One region of the Paenarthrobacter sp. CAP02 genome, then DNA from elsewhere that is predicted to be linked to it. Evidence: riboswitches for the same ligand, from Rfam matches in the RefSeq annotation. Region 1 holds a riboswitch; each other region holds the start of a gene.
What was found. A riboswitch is a leader RNA that binds a small molecule or an ion and turns the genes downstream of it on or off. The one in region 1 is predicted to bind cyclic di-AMP.
Positions count from the first base shown of each region.

Region 1 (4,706 bases):
CCACCAAGGCGGGTGGCCCTGCCACCCGCCAGGACGACGGCGTTGAACTCCATCCGCCCAGATTACCCGGGGCGGGCGGAGTCGTCAGAAATCGATCAGGCAGCGGATTCCGGCAACAGGAACGGGTCCCAGTCCGGCGCAGGTTTCTCGAGTTCCTTGATCTGCCACATGGTTCCCTGGGGCACGCCGGGTTTGAAACGAAGTTTCCAACCCATCTCAGCCAGCGTGTGGTCACTCTTGGCGTTGTTGCATTTCAAGCACGCCGCAACCAGGTTTTCCCAGGAATCCGCGCCGCCCCTGGATTTGGGGTGGACGTGGTCTATGGTGTGCGCTGTCTTCCCGCAGTAGGCGCAGCGGTGGCCGTCGCGGCGAAGGACGCCCCGGCGGCTCACGGCGGTGATCCTGTTGTACTTGGGACGGATGTAGCGGTTGAGGAGGATCACGGATGGTCGTCCGAGAATCTCCTGTGGCCCGACGACAGGCTCGTCGCCTTCGGCCACTACGCTCGCTTTCCCAGTCAGCACAAGGACCAGCGCCCGGCGGAATGTTATTACCGCCAGCGGTTCATATCCAGCATTCAGAACGAGTGTGCGCATGCACGTACCTCTTCACGGCCGCACCCGTCAGGGGCACGAGGGCCGGCTGCCCTCTGCATGTACGGGCTGTGGATCGACAAGATAAGGGTAAGCACTTATATGCCGTATCAACGAATCTTTCTGTCGTTTCCCGTGCGGTGTCGGCAAATGTTCATGCGTGGTTAAAGCGGAACACCCCGCCGGCCGGAGCCTGCGGGGTGTTCCAAAAGGTACGTTATTAGCCGTTGACGCGGATGAAAACCGGGCCGGAGCCAACGTTTACGCTGAACAATGCTGTGGTGGATCCGTTCCATCCACCGTGCACTGCCATGCCGTTGCCGACGTAGACAGCGATGTGGGCCTGTCCGGCCAAACCGCCGTTGGCGTAGTAGGCGAGGTCGCCCGGCTGGGCTTCTGCAGCACTGACCGTACGGCCCAAGGAGAGGTACCCGGCCGGCCAGTCATGGAAGTGGATGCCCACGGCTGCCAGGGAGTTGGTCACCAGCATGGTGCAGTCCTGGGTCACGCCGAGCTGGGCGTACGCTGCGGCGGCGATAGCTGCACCGAGGCCGCTGGAAGCTGCCGGAGCCTTGGCAGCCGTAGCCGAGCTGTTGACGGCAAGCGTCGCGTTGCCGGTGGAAGCAGCCGTGTTGGCGCTCTCCGTGGCCTTGGCTTCTGCCTTGGCGGGAGCCTTCTTCTCCACGGGAGCCGGAGCTTCAACCGTGGTGACGACGGGCCGTTCGTAGGAGATGGCTACCGTGGAGTCCGCAGCGATGGTCGACTGGACCACTGCCTGGACATCGAGGGTGGACGTCGCGGTGGATTCACGGTCAACGTTGGTTTCGGCGGCGTTGGCCGCGACACCGCTGGTCAGGACCAGACCGGAAGCCGCTGCGATGACGGCGGCCTGGCGGCCCACAGTACCGGCGTTGCCGCCGACAGCCTTGGCGATGATGGCAAGCGAGCTGGTCTTGGGGGCCTCAGCGCGATGCCGTGCAACCTTGTTTGCACTGGTCATGATTTTCTCTTTTCGTATCCGCGTGCAGTGGGGTTACACGCGGGTAATGGGCGGCCAGCACTTGGGGGCATGCTGGCCGGCCACGAACCGGATGTTTTCTAGCGAAGGGTGAAGAAGGAAGAGGTGCCCGTGGAGGCTGCCGAGTGCAGGAGGGTGCCCTGGCTCGGGTTCAGTGCGCTGATCATCATGCCGTTGCCGACGTAGATGCCGACGTGGGCTCCGCCGTTCTGCATGACGAGGTCACCGGGCTGGGGGTTGCTGGTGGGCTTCATGGCCGTCCAGGCGTTGACGCGGGGGATGCTGATGCCGGCCTGCGCGTAGACCCACTGGGTGAAGCCGGAGCAGTCCCAGCCGTTGGGGGTGGTGCCGCCCCATACGTAGGGGTGACCGATACCGGTGTAGGCAATGGCGGCGAGGCCCGAAGCAGCAGCGCTTGCAGCACCGTCCGTAACCTCGGAGGACTTTGCGGTGACCGCAGCTGCGGCGTCCTGGCTACCAGCGGCGCGCTGGGTGACCTGCGATGCACGCTGGACAACCTTGGGGGCTTCCTTGGTGGCCACGACCGGGCTCTCGAAGGCCACGGTGGCGGTTGGCTCTGCAGTGACGACGGCGGTTGCCACCATCTGCTGGGTGCTGGAGGCTTCCGACTTGGAGATGTCCGTATCAGCTGCCGTAGCCGGAAGACCGGCGGTAAGGACAAGGCCCGAAGCTGCTGCCAGGACGACGGCCTGACGGCCAACCGAACCGGCGTTGGACGAAACAGCCTTGGAAAGAGTGTTCAAGGGGTTCGTACGAACCGTTTCAGCGCGGTGGCGCGCAGGGGTAGTGCGTGATGACACGTAGGTAGCCTCTCCCAATGCCTGCGAGGTGAGCTGTCGGATTCGGATGGGAGTCATCCGGCCGCGTTGCTTCAAGGAAGCTTTTGCGACTTAACCCCAAGGCCTTCTATCGAAGACCAAAAGTGGTTCCCCCGCCCCTGCCAGACGATTTATGCGAACGGACCTTGAGTGGTGGCAGAGCTAGGCAATCCACTCAAGTGCACCGGCCCCCTAAAAAGCCGATGCGCTTTGTACGGTACAACAGTTGAACGCGAATGTCACATTCAGGTCACGGGGTGTCGCAAAATGCGAGAGGCGACCATCAACTGGCTTAGAGCCAGCCCATGGGGTCGACAACTTCTCCGTTGACCTGGACCTCGAAGTGGAGGTGGCAGCCCGTGGAAGCGCCCGTGGTGCCGCTCAACGCGACAGTATCGCCACGGGTGACGGTCTGGCCGACCTTGACGTTGAAAGACGACAGGTGGTTATAGGTGGTCTCGAGGCCGTTGCCGTGGTCCACTACCACGCGGTTGCCTCCGCCATACTCGTGCCATCCGGCGAAAGTGACTTTGCCCGTGGCAGCCGCATGCACTGCGGTGCCGCACTGGGCAACGAAGTCCTGGCCGCGGTGGAAGTCGCCCGTGCCGCCCGTGAGGGGGCTGACCCGGTAGCCGAACGGCGAGGCCGTGACCAGGCTGTCCAAGGGGCTGGCAAGCGTGCCTACGGACGAGGCGCGCTGGATGCTGCCGACCGACTGGGCGCTGAGCAATTGCTTCAGCTTGCCGTCGGGGTCAGCTGCGGTTGCGACGGCGGCGCGGCTGAAGTCGATTTTTGCCGATGCGGCTGCGGAAACCTCTGGCTGGCTGCCGCCGGAAACGGCGAGGGCGGACTCGGTCTGGCCCGACTCCGACGTTGCCATCACTGGGCTTGTGGCCGGCAGTCCGACAGTCAGCGCCAAACCGGTGGCAGCGAGGGCTACTCCGGCTTTCTGGCCGACACCACTGGCTGCGGCGAAATCGGCAACCTGGCGCAATGGGCTCTTACGGCGGCGGACTTGGCGCTCAGTGTCACGGGGCCGGACCTCCATTGTTGCGCGGGCTGGCCGCAGCTCAACAGCGGGGCCGGTCGCGCGGCGACGACCCCTGACGTTCTGCGATGTCAAACTCTGTTCCTCTCTGGAAAGCCTGCGAAGTTAGCTGTCGGATTCGGGTCAGAGAGTTCAAAGACCCGGTCCGCACGAAGCGCTCATGGCACACAGGTATCCAAGGAGGGACTTGCGTAAATGGGCACTTCTGCTGCGGACTTCACCCCAAGGCTGCTTCTTTAGACAGCCGCTTGTGGTTCCCCCGCCTCTGCCAGTGGTGGATGGCACACCTGATCCGCTGGCAGAGCTCGGCTCCGGATCAGGTAACGCTTTGGTATCGGCGCTAGTAGATAACTATAGGCGATTAAAGCCTGCAGTAATAAATTCGTTATCAACAGGACGACGCACTCCCATATCATCAATCCCGAAAAACCGCAGGTCACATTGTCCCGCAGGGCACAAAAGTGAGGTTTGACACGGCATCCCCGAGGAGGCGGCGCCCCGAAGGGAGGTCAGCCCAGGGAGACGAACACGTGGGCCGCAACTTCAGGCGGAAGCTCAAGCGCTCCCTCGATGCCGGGAACCCGGACAGAAATGTACTCGCCGACGCGTTCCAATGACACCGCTGCCCCGGGACGGATTCCGCCCTCGTCCAGCTGGGTGAGGAGTTCGGGCTCCACCTGGATGGGCTCGGCAAGCCGGCTGACCACCACGCGGGAATCGGCGGCGTAGCCATCCATGGCCTGCAGCAGGTTGATGTCGAGCCGCGGAATGGTCTGCGTCGGCAGACCGCCCAGGGCTTCGAGTCCTGGAATCGGATTGCCGTAGGGCGACTCGGTGGGGTGTTCAAGGAGTTCGTAGAGCCGGCGTTCAACCCGCTCACTCATCACGTGTTCCCAACGGCACGCTTCGTCATGGACGTACGCCCAGTCGAGGCCAATGACATCGGCAAGGAGCCGCTCCGCGAGACGGTGCTTTCGCATGACCTCGGTGGCGCGCTTGCGGCCCATCTGGGTCAGTTCAAGGTGACGGTCGTTGGATACGATCACCAGGCCATCGCGCTCCATGCGGCCGATGGTTTGTGAAACCGTGGGGCCGGAGTGCCGCAGGCGCTCGGCGATGCGGGCCCTGAGCGCCACAATGTTTTCTTCTTCCAGCTCCAAAATGGTCCGAAGATACATCTCAGTGGTATCGATCAGATCCGTCATCCA
Region 1 covers NZ_JBEEII010000002.1:548,808-553,513, forward strand. The annotation lists gene ABHM97_RS05365 (NTP transferase domain-containing protein) at 1-53, opposite strand, end outside; gene ABHM97_RS05370 (HNH endonuclease) at 96-596, opposite strand; gene ABHM97_RS05375 (NlpC/P60 family protein) at 814-1,593, opposite strand; gene ABHM97_RS05380 (C40 family peptidase) at 1,692-2,432, opposite strand; cyclic di-AMP (ydaO/yuaA leader) riboswitch at 2,437-2,598, opposite strand; gene ABHM97_RS05385 (M23 family metallopeptidase) at 2,743-3,573, opposite strand; cyclic di-AMP (ydaO/yuaA leader) riboswitch at 3,578-3,792, opposite strand; gene ABHM97_RS05390 (iron-dependent transcriptional repressor DtxR) at 4,008-4,703, opposite strand.

Region 2 (4,706 bases), on a different contig from region 1:
GGGCCTGCTCGGAGCCGTCCACGCCTACTGCCACAACATTCTCGACGTTACGGGGGCCGGCCTTGGCGTGCTCGGCTTTGATGTGTTTGTCCTCGGTGCTCTCCCCAAGGCGGTCCGCGCAGTACAGCGGTACGGTCACCGTGGGGCACTTGGCATGGGCGGGCAAAGCACTGCTCACTGACCCCAGGAGGCGCCCAACGAATCCGCCGCGGCCCCGGCTCCCGAAGACCAGAAGCGCTGCTTCCGCCGAGAGGTCGAGGAGGACACCTGCGGCATCACCGTTTTCGACCGAAGCATCCACGTCGATCGAATAGGCAGAAACCTTATCCATGGCTTGCTTGACGATTGCATCGGCGCCTTCGCGGATGACGGAGTCGTCCACGGTGGCGTAGCCTCCGTCCAGACCAGATGCGGCAAAAATGGGGACCGAGTAGGCCGTGACGATATGCAAGGGGAGCTGGCGACGCTCTGCTTCACGCGCTGCCCAGACCAAGGCGCACTGGCCGTGCTCGGATCCGTCCACCCCCACGACGATGCCGCCGGGGGCAACCGCCGATTCCTCGCCATCGCGTGGCACTTCATTGTGTCTTTCGTGCTGGTCCATTGGGCCCGCCTCTCCACCTACTGCTTGATGTTCCGGCTATTCTGCCAGAGGTTCTCTGCACGGAATTCCCTGACTCTCCAAATGTCAATGGCCGGGGTAGGAGAAACTTGGAATCTCTCCTTCCAATGCCCACTATTCTCGGTCGGAAGTACCGAATCAAGGCGACTTCGGGCTATGTGCATAACGGTCCGGGCTCAGTTCAAAACGCACGGGATCGGCCTGCTGGCGGACACGAAAAACACGTCGCCGGGAAGGCTACCCATGGCCGAAAAAGTTCGGTAGTGTTCGAGTCACTGAATAGCCGGGCAGCGTGTCTCAGGACACACCCCGGCTGTTAATTTGCGGCCGCTTGGGGAACTCGGACGCGATCCCACGCGATGCCGCAGGGCACACACGTCAAGGAGGAACCAAGCAGTGTCACTCACGCCTGATTCCGGCACGGAACGAACCACCACAGTGGTTATCGGCGCCGGCCTCTCCGGTCTGGCTGTTGCCAGCGAGCTCAGCCGCTACGGGGTGGGCTCCATCGTCGTTGACGGGTTCGGGTCGCTCTCAACCACCGGGCCTTCGACCCACACTGGAATGCTCCAGCGCTGCGACATCTCCGATCCCGCCATGCAGGAACGCAGCGAGATTCTCCGCCACCTGCGCAACTACGCCGCCAACCATCAATTGGACGTTCGCAGCACCACCCGTGCCGTTCGCCTGGATTTCCTGGGCTCCGACCCGTCGCAGCAGATAGGGCACGGCCCCACCGGAAGCACCGCATCGGGCACCCTCCGGGGCAGGATCGTTTCCGGCCCCCTCGAATCCACTCCCCGTCAGTGGGCGGTCCACACCGCCCAAGGTGTCCTGCTGGCCGACCACGTCGTGGTGACACGCTGCGCCCAGAGCCAGCTGCGCCGGATGCTGGCAGAACTTGGAATCGCCGTTGGCCAGAATTTTGCCGCGGCAATGCGTGCCGTGGGGATGCACCTTGTAGGCGTCGGAGAACTCATTACCCCGACTCCCAAAGAAGTCCTTCGGCAGGCCAAAGCCGTGGGGCAGGCAATTTCCGCCAGGGTGGCCCTACCGGCAGGCAACGGCATGGCCGGCAGCGGCGTAGCCATCGCCTAGGACGGCCGCTTCACCGCCACTGGAACTTTTGCGCACATTTCTTAACGCCAAAGGCCGGCACCCTCGAAGAATGAATCTTCGAAGATGCCGGCCTTTGAACTGAAGCGTGAGGCTTATGCGCCTGCGCGTACGTACGTGATGGGACCAGTTGCGGTCAACCAGCTGATCGGGTGGATACCCGTCTGGTTGCCGTTGATGCCACCGCTGATGGCCTGGCCGTTGCCGATGTAGATTGCAACGTGGCCGGACTGGACGATCATGTCGCCGGGCTGGGGGCTGCTGACGACCTTGCCGTAGTTCATGAACTGCATGGGCGCGAGGTCACCAACAGGGATACCTGCGGAGCCGAGGGCCCGCTCCACCATGGCGGTGCAGTCCTGCATGATGCCGATCTGGGCGTAAGCCGAGGCAACCATGGCGGCGTTGACTCCACCGACGGCCGGCGCAGCGGCTGCGGGAGCAGCGGCAGCCGGAGCGGCTGCAACTGACGCGGCAGCCTTTGCTACAGGAGCGGCTGCTGCAGTTGCAGCCACTGCTGCCTTCTTGGCAACAGGTGCCTCAACGACGGGAGCCGGCTTCTCGATGACCGGAGCTGCTACGGAAGCAACAGCAGGGCGCTCGAAGTTGACGGTAGCCGTAGCTGCGGCGGTGACAACCTTGGTGGGAGCCTCGGAAACGGTCTCGGCGACCGTGGCGGGGCTGGAGTCACGCTGAACCGGGGTTTCGGCTGCGTGGGCTGCGATGGAGCCGGTCAGGACAAGGCCCGAAGCTGCTGCGATAACAGCTGCCTGGCGGCCAGCGCCGGAAGCGTTGCTGGCGACTGCCTTGGAGATGGAGATGAACGGATTAGGACGTACGCTGTCCGCCTTACGACGGCCGCGAAGAATGCTTGAAGACATGAAAAAGCCTCTCCCGATGCCTGCGAGGTTAGCTGTCGGATTCGGATGGGAGTCACCCGGCCACTATCCCCCGCTGTTCAGCGGAAGCATCGTGACTTCACCCCAAGGCACGCTCGAAAGCGACCTAAATTGGGTTCCCCGTCTCTGCCGTAAGGTTTGTCTGCGAACGGATTCCGGACTGCGGCAGAGCTAGGCAATCAGGCCGGAAGTGCCCGCTACGTGGAACAGGCACAGGTTCTACGGTACGCGATGATCTCGCCGAAGTCACATTTAAGTAACGAGAACCGGGGTTTTGGCGTGTCGCAGTAACCAATCCGAGATATTCGCAGCTACGTAGAAAAGCCTGTTATTCCGCGGAATCTCCCGCATTTGAGTCGTTGGAGGCGGCGAGTTTCTTCCGGGCGGTAACGGCGAGATAGATCACAAGGCCCACAGCAACCACGGCCAGTCCCACGATGCTCCACGGGAAAGGTTGGGACGCGTCCGCGGCCGGGGTGCTGGTGGCAGTACCGGGCGCTGCGGTTCCCGCCGTCGGAACCGTATTTGAAGGTGCCGACGACGACGGCGAGGCACCCGCGGTGCCGCTCGTCGCCGTCGCGCTTCCGGCAGCGGCCGTGAACGTGAAGGTGCCCTCGATGGGGTGCGAATCGGAGCTGACGACCCGCCAAACCACGGTGTATTCGCCAGCCGGCGCGCCTTCGCGGATCTTCTGGACCGCCTGGTTGTCGATGATTTCGACGGGTCCGTCCGCCCAGTTTTCGCCGCCCGCAGTGACCGTCACGCCCGATCCGATGGCCAGCGGCCGGTTGTTGAACGTGATGGAGACCGACGCCGGGACAGCTGCCACGCTGGAGCCGTTGGCCGGCGCTGTGGATTCGGCGACGTCGTGCGCGGAGGCCGGGCCCGCGGAAAACAGCAAGGCGGATGCGAAGGCCAGGGCGGCAACGACGGCGGCCAGAAGCGGGCGGATGGTGCGCATGGGGCGGTTTCTCCTAGTGTTGGCTTCCTTACAGACTAGGCGAATCGTCAGGAGGCCCATATCCGACGGCATAGGATTTGAGGGCACACTCCCCTCGATCCCCGGAGTCCTTCATGCTTAAACAAGGTTCTGCCATCGACCGCTACTTCAAAATTTCCGAGCGTGGCTCCACATACTCCCGGGAAATCCGAGGCGGCTTCGCAACCTTCTTCGCCATGAGCTACATCGTGGTCCTCAACCCCTTGATCCTTTCCGGGCAGGATTCCAGCGGAGCGTCGCTGGGCTTCACCGCCGTCGCGGCCACCACGGCATTCGTTGCGGGCATCCTGACCATCCTCATGGGCGCCTGGGCCAAGCACCCGTTCGCCGTGGCCACGGGCCTGGGCGTTAACGCGTTCGTAGCGGTGACCGTCGCCTCGCACCCGGGCCTGACCTGGCCGGACATGATGGGCCTGGTGGTCCTCTCGGGCCTGACCATGCTGATCCTGGTGCTCACCGGTTTCCGTACGGCCGTGTTCAAAGCCGTACCCGAGGCGCTCAAGACAGCGATCGTGGTGGGCATCGGCCTCTTCATCGCACTGATCGGCCTGGTCAATGCAGGGTTCGTCCGCCGCATCCCTGACGCCGCCGGCACAACCGTTCCGCTGGGATTGGGTGTCGACGGGAAACTGCTCGGCTGGCCCACGCTGGTGTTTGCCTTCGGCCTGATCCTGACCATCGCACTGGTGGTCCGCAAGGTCCGTGGCGCCATCCTGATCGGCATCGTGGCATCGACGGCTTTGGCCGCCATCCTTGAGTTCACGCTCCACATCGGCCCGAGCAACGACGGCACCAACATCAACCCGCGCGGCTGGTCCCTTGTTGCCCCGACCCTGACCAAGTGGGGTGCCCCGGACCTGTCACTTATAGGTAAGGCCAACCCCTTCGGCGCGTTTGAACACCTCGGCTTTATTGCCGCAGCGCTCCTGGCATTCGTGATCCTTTTGAGCATCTTCTTCGACGCGATGGGCACCATGGTCGGCCTGGCCAACGAAGCAGGGACCGTTGACAAGGATGGCAACATCCCCAACGTTGACCGGGTCCTGCAGGTGGATGCCCTCGGCGCGAT
Region 2 covers NZ_JBEEII010000006.1:211,753-216,458, reverse strand. The annotation lists gene ABHM97_RS12660 (universal stress protein) at 1-604, opposite strand, end outside; gene ABHM97_RS12655 (NAD(P)/FAD-dependent oxidoreductase) at 1,019-1,720, shown strand; gene ABHM97_RS12650 (NlpC/P60 family protein) at 1,834-2,619, opposite strand; cyclic di-AMP (ydaO/yuaA leader) riboswitch at 2,623-2,791, opposite strand; gene ABHM97_RS12645 (copper resistance CopC family protein) at 2,966-3,598, opposite strand; gene ABHM97_RS12640 (NCS2 family permease) at 3,712-4,706, shown strand, end outside.
Region 2: it holds a riboswitch for cyclic di-AMP, as region 1 does, so the genes downstream of both, ABHM97_RS12650 (NlpC/P60 family protein) here and ABHM97_RS05380 (C40 family peptidase) in region 1, are expected to answer to the same signal.

Region 3 (4,706 bases), on a different contig from region 1:
TCTTGATCGGAGGTTTCGGTGTCGACGGAGACGTCGCACTTTCGGCCAACGGCGCCACGGCTGTCGTCACCGTCAAATCCTCGCACATGTGGTACTTCTGCCAATCCGGGGATTCGGACCTTGAGCTGACACTCGACGGTAACAAAGGCGGCAAGACGGCGGTCACGAACATTAGCGTGGGGGCGCCGGCCTGCACCCAATCCTTTAGCGATGTCCCGGTGAGCAACCAGTTCTACAAGGAAATCCAGTGGCTCGCGAACAAGAAGATCACAACTGGCTACAGTGGCGGTCTTTTTCTGCCTTTGAACTCTGTAAACCGTGACGCGATGGCGGCGTTCATGTATCGGATGGCAGGCGAGCCTTCCTTCACCGCCCCTGATATCTCACCGTTCGCTGACCTCAAACCCAGCGACCAGTTCTATAAGGAAATAACCTGGCTCGCTCACCAGGGCATCAGCACAGGCTGGGATGAAGGCAGCGGAATCCACACTTACCGACCAGTACAAGCCGTCAACCGTGACGCCATGGCAGCGTTCCTCTACCGCTTCAGCGGCAAACCCGCGTTTGCCCCTCCTGTGTCGTCTCCTTTCCACGATGTCGCCACCGACAACCCCTTCTACAAAGAGATCACCTGGCTCGCGGCGCAGGGAATCTCCACAGGCTATGCCGACGCCACATTCCGGCCTGTCCAGCCCGTCAATCGCGACGCCATGGCAGCGTTCCTCTACCGCGAAGACACCTGGAACCTAACTCGCCGCTAGACGGGGGTTCAGCGTGATGATGGGCTCGCTACGCAACAAACGGCGGTAGAACCTCCCTGGCATGGTGGGCCTGCTGGTGGTGCTTTCCTTGTCCGTCAGGCTGATCCTGAACTTTCCTCGCCGGAAGAAGCGCGCCTAGGAACGCCTCAACCGCTGGCAGCTCCACCGGCCCATCCTTCGCCTGAAGGTGGCGGTCCGGCTGCTGGTGCAGTACCGGCCATGCCATCCGATCGGCGTTGCCGTACGGGGCAGCCGGGTGCTCACTTCACGGCCTTCTTGGCGGCGTCCAGGATTGCGTCGAGGGCGGTCCCACTGGATTGCGGATTCGTTCCGGCGGAGGGGTTCCCGGTGGGGCGCGGCTTGGGAGTGGCCGTCGACGTCGGGGTGGGTGTTGGCGTGGGCGTCGGGGTGGTGGTCGGCGCCGGCGTGGTTGTCGGGGCAGGAGATGGCGCCGTGGTGACTGTATCGGCGGGCACATCGGTGGGGGCCGGGGCAGGCTGCGTCGGGACTGCCGCGGAGGCGCCCGGCGCCGGGTTAGCCGCCGACGGCGCCGCCGAAGGAACCCAAACCGGGGCCGCAAGCGAGACGTGCGGGGCCGGAACCGACGACGGCGACACTTCAGATGGTGCCTCCGGGACGGTCGCCGGCTGACCGGCTGCCGATGAGGATGACGCTGTTGGTGCTGCCGACGAGGCCGACGGGGAGGACGCGGTGGAGTAGGAAGCCCGAGGCCCGGGCGCAGCCGAGCCCGAATCCCTGTCCCCACTGGCGCTCGCATCCTGGGCGGGGGTTTCATGGCCGAAGAACGGCAGCTCAAGGGCCTGGCCGAGGCCTCCGGCCGTGAGAACCAGTCCTACAGCGCCGGCAACAACGGCCATACGCTGGCTCATGTGCTTGACCGATGCGGCCTTTCGAAGCACGGCTTGGGGTTCGCGGTTGAACGACGACGAAGAGCCAAAGCCGGTCCTGGCTGGGACGGGAGTAGGTGCCGGCCCGGCAATGTCCAGGATGGGGATGGCTGCCGTGGCGGGCTCCGAGGGTGCGGCCAGCTGCGTGTCCGGCTTGGGTGCTGCCGACGGAACGATGGGAGTGGCGGCAGTGGGAGGGCCCGGTGTGGTCGACCGCGGTGCCGCGGCCTGGGCGGCCTGCACTGCGGGGATCGCGGCGGTGGCCGGTTCTGCGGGTTCGGCTTCAGCCCGGGCTGCCCTTTCCCGCTCCGCTGCCCGGGCGGCCGCGCGCGTGGTGGGCTGGGCAGCAGCGGCGGGTTCCGGCGTCGTACTTGGTGCCTGAGGCGCTGTTGTTGCTTCGGTGGCGGATCCGCTGGGTTCGGCCCGACGGCGTCCGGTTGGCTTGGTGCGCTCGCGTTCGATGAGGGCGCGGCGCGGCTGATCCATGGTTGGGGACATGGTGGTTGCCTCTCAACGCCTTCGAGGTTAGCTGTCGGGTTCGGACGAGGCCGTCCGGCCGCCAAAGCGGCTTCACCCCGAGGACTTGGAAAGTCCGGGAACTTGTGGGTCCCCCGCCTCTGCCGCGGGTCTGGCGGATCCCGGATTGCGGCAGAGCTCGGCGTCAATCCGGAAGCGGCCCAGCGGAGATACGGGTCGCCCTACGACGGTACATGAGCCGGAAAGTAAAGTCACATTAATGTAACGGACGGTAGGTCGGGCTAAACCGGAGGCTCCGGGCGCCTAGGCTTCGGGGCCGGTGCGGGAGCCGACAGCTCGTACTGGATCTTCGAGCACTGCCGCCAACACGGCCAAGATATCCACCGCCTGAGACTAGCTTCGGCGTCCGACGGCAGGGTAGACATTTCCTATGGACCTGCCAGTGATGCCGCCCGTCTCGCCCATGCTTGCCAAGTCAGTTCCGGACATCCCCGATGTGGGCCACTACGAGCCCAAGTGGGATGGCTTCCGGACCATCGTTTTCAAGGATGGGGACGAGGTCATCCTGGGCAGCCGCAACGAGAAGCCCATGACGCGCTACTTTCCCGAGCTGGTTGAGGCGCTGAGGAAGAACCTCCCGGAGAAGTGTGTGATCGACGGTGAGATCGTCCTGATCGAGGGCAACAGGTTGGAGTTCGAAGTCCTCCAGCAGCGGATCCACCCCGCGGACAGCCGGGTCAGGATGCTCGCCGAGAAAACGCCGGCTTCCATGGTCGCGTTCGACATTCTTGCCTTGGGCGAGGAAGACCTGATGGGCAAGCCGTTCTCTGAGCGCCGGGCCATCCTTGAGTCCGCCTTGGCCAAGGCCGAACCGCCCGTCTATGTGACTCCGGCGGTAACAGACCTTGAGCGGGCCAAGGAATGGTTCGTGCAGTTGGAGGGCGCCGGCTTGGACGGGGTCCTCTCCAAGCCGCTGGATGGAACCTACCAACCCAATAAGCGCGTGATGTTCAAGACCAAGCATGTTCGGACCGCGGACTGTGTGGTGGCCGGGTTCCGTTGGCACAAAACTGCGAAGGTGGTGGGTTCCATGTTGTTGGGGCTCTACGACGACGCCGGTCGGCTGCACCACGTGGGGGTGGTGGCATCGTTCCCCATGGCCAAGCGGGAAGCACTGGTTGCCGAGCTTGAGCCCTACCAGGTGGACCTCGCTGATCACCCGTGGGGCGAGTGGGCCAAGCAGGACGAGGCGGCCGGTGGTTCACGGATGCCTGGTGCCCAAAGCAGGTGGAGCGGGGGCAAGGACTTTTCGTTTGTGCCACTGCGCCCCGAGCTCGTGATCGAAGTGGCGTACGACTACATGGAGGGCGACAGGTTCCGCCACACCACGCAGTTCCGCCGCTGGAGGCCGGACCGGACTCCGGAGAGCTGCACGTACGCGCAACTGGAGGAGCCTGCCGATTACGACCTCGGGGAGATCCTGAGCCTGCCGTAGCGCGTTGCCACCCCGCTGTTACGTTGTTGGCCCGCAACGTAACAGCGGGGTAGCGGCGAAATTACTCTTCGTGTCCTTGGTCGCTGCTCATGCTGCCTTCGGCCGGCGGCGTTTCGCCCGGGGGTACCCCTCCGCCCGGCTCCAATCCCGTGACGTTGCCGTCCAGGGGATCAGGGTTGGCCGAGGCGGCGGGATCGTCGTCCTCGTCCTGGCGCATGTCCGGGTCTTCGTGGATGCTGTCCGCATCGGCGGTGGTGTCGAAGGGGTCGGTCGCGCCGCTCACGCCGAAGGTCTGGGGATCGTCTTCCGGGTCATAGCTGGTCATGGTCAAACCCTTTCGTAAGCAGACTTACTATTCGCTTGCCTGGCCAGCCTAGCGCGATCCCGCCGGAGCCAACAAGGGGCACCCAACCCCGGGCTCCGGCGTCGTGCTCCGGCGCCTAACTGTGCTGTGCGGCCTAACTCCGCTGTGTGGTCGCGGCGACGAAGCTGCGGATGGCGTCCGCCACCGCTTGCGGCCGCATATGCTGCGCTACGTGCCCCACTCCGGGAATCTCCACCAGGCGTCCTCGGTCCACGGTTCGGGAGAGCCGGAGCGACCAGTCGGGGCCTGCCACCTGGTCCCGGCTTCCGCGCAGGACCAGCACGGGCACCTTGATGCCGGCCAGCCGCTTTTCGGTGGGATAGGCCATCATCACCGGGAGTTCGGTGAGGTACCAGCGGAGCCCGCAGCGGAAGTAGTCGGAGACGACGATCCAATTGGACGAGGGACTCTCTCGCAGGACGCCGTCCAAGGTAAGCGCCAGCGATTGCCGGAGGATACTCTTGTGCCTCGAGTCCACCACCGGCCCCATCAACACCAGGCGCTGGACCCGCTCGGGCGCATGCAATGCCGCTTCGATGGCAAACTGCACACCCATGGAATGACCCACCAGGACGTACCGATCGATGCCCCGGGACGCCAAGGCTTCTGCGATGAAGGCGCCGTAATCCTCCACCTGAAGCTGCCTGTCCGGCTTGGCCGTGCCCGCGAAACCGGGCAGGTCGAAAGAGTAGGTTGGCGCG
Region 3 covers NZ_JBEEII010000001.1:175,586-180,291, reverse strand. The annotation lists gene ABHM97_RS00900 (S-layer homology domain-containing protein) at 1-761, shown strand, start outside; gene ABHM97_RS00895 (hypothetical protein) at 1,022-2,167, opposite strand; cyclic di-AMP (ydaO/yuaA leader) riboswitch at 2,170-2,313, opposite strand; gene ABHM97_RS00890 (ATP-dependent DNA ligase) at 2,577-3,641, shown strand; gene ABHM97_RS00885 (DUF6480 family protein) at 3,703-3,966, opposite strand; gene ABHM97_RS00880 (alpha/beta fold hydrolase) at 4,100-4,706, opposite strand, start outside.
Region 3: it holds a riboswitch for cyclic di-AMP, as region 1 does, so the genes downstream of both, ABHM97_RS00895 (hypothetical protein) here and ABHM97_RS05380 (C40 family peptidase) in region 1, are expected to answer to the same signal.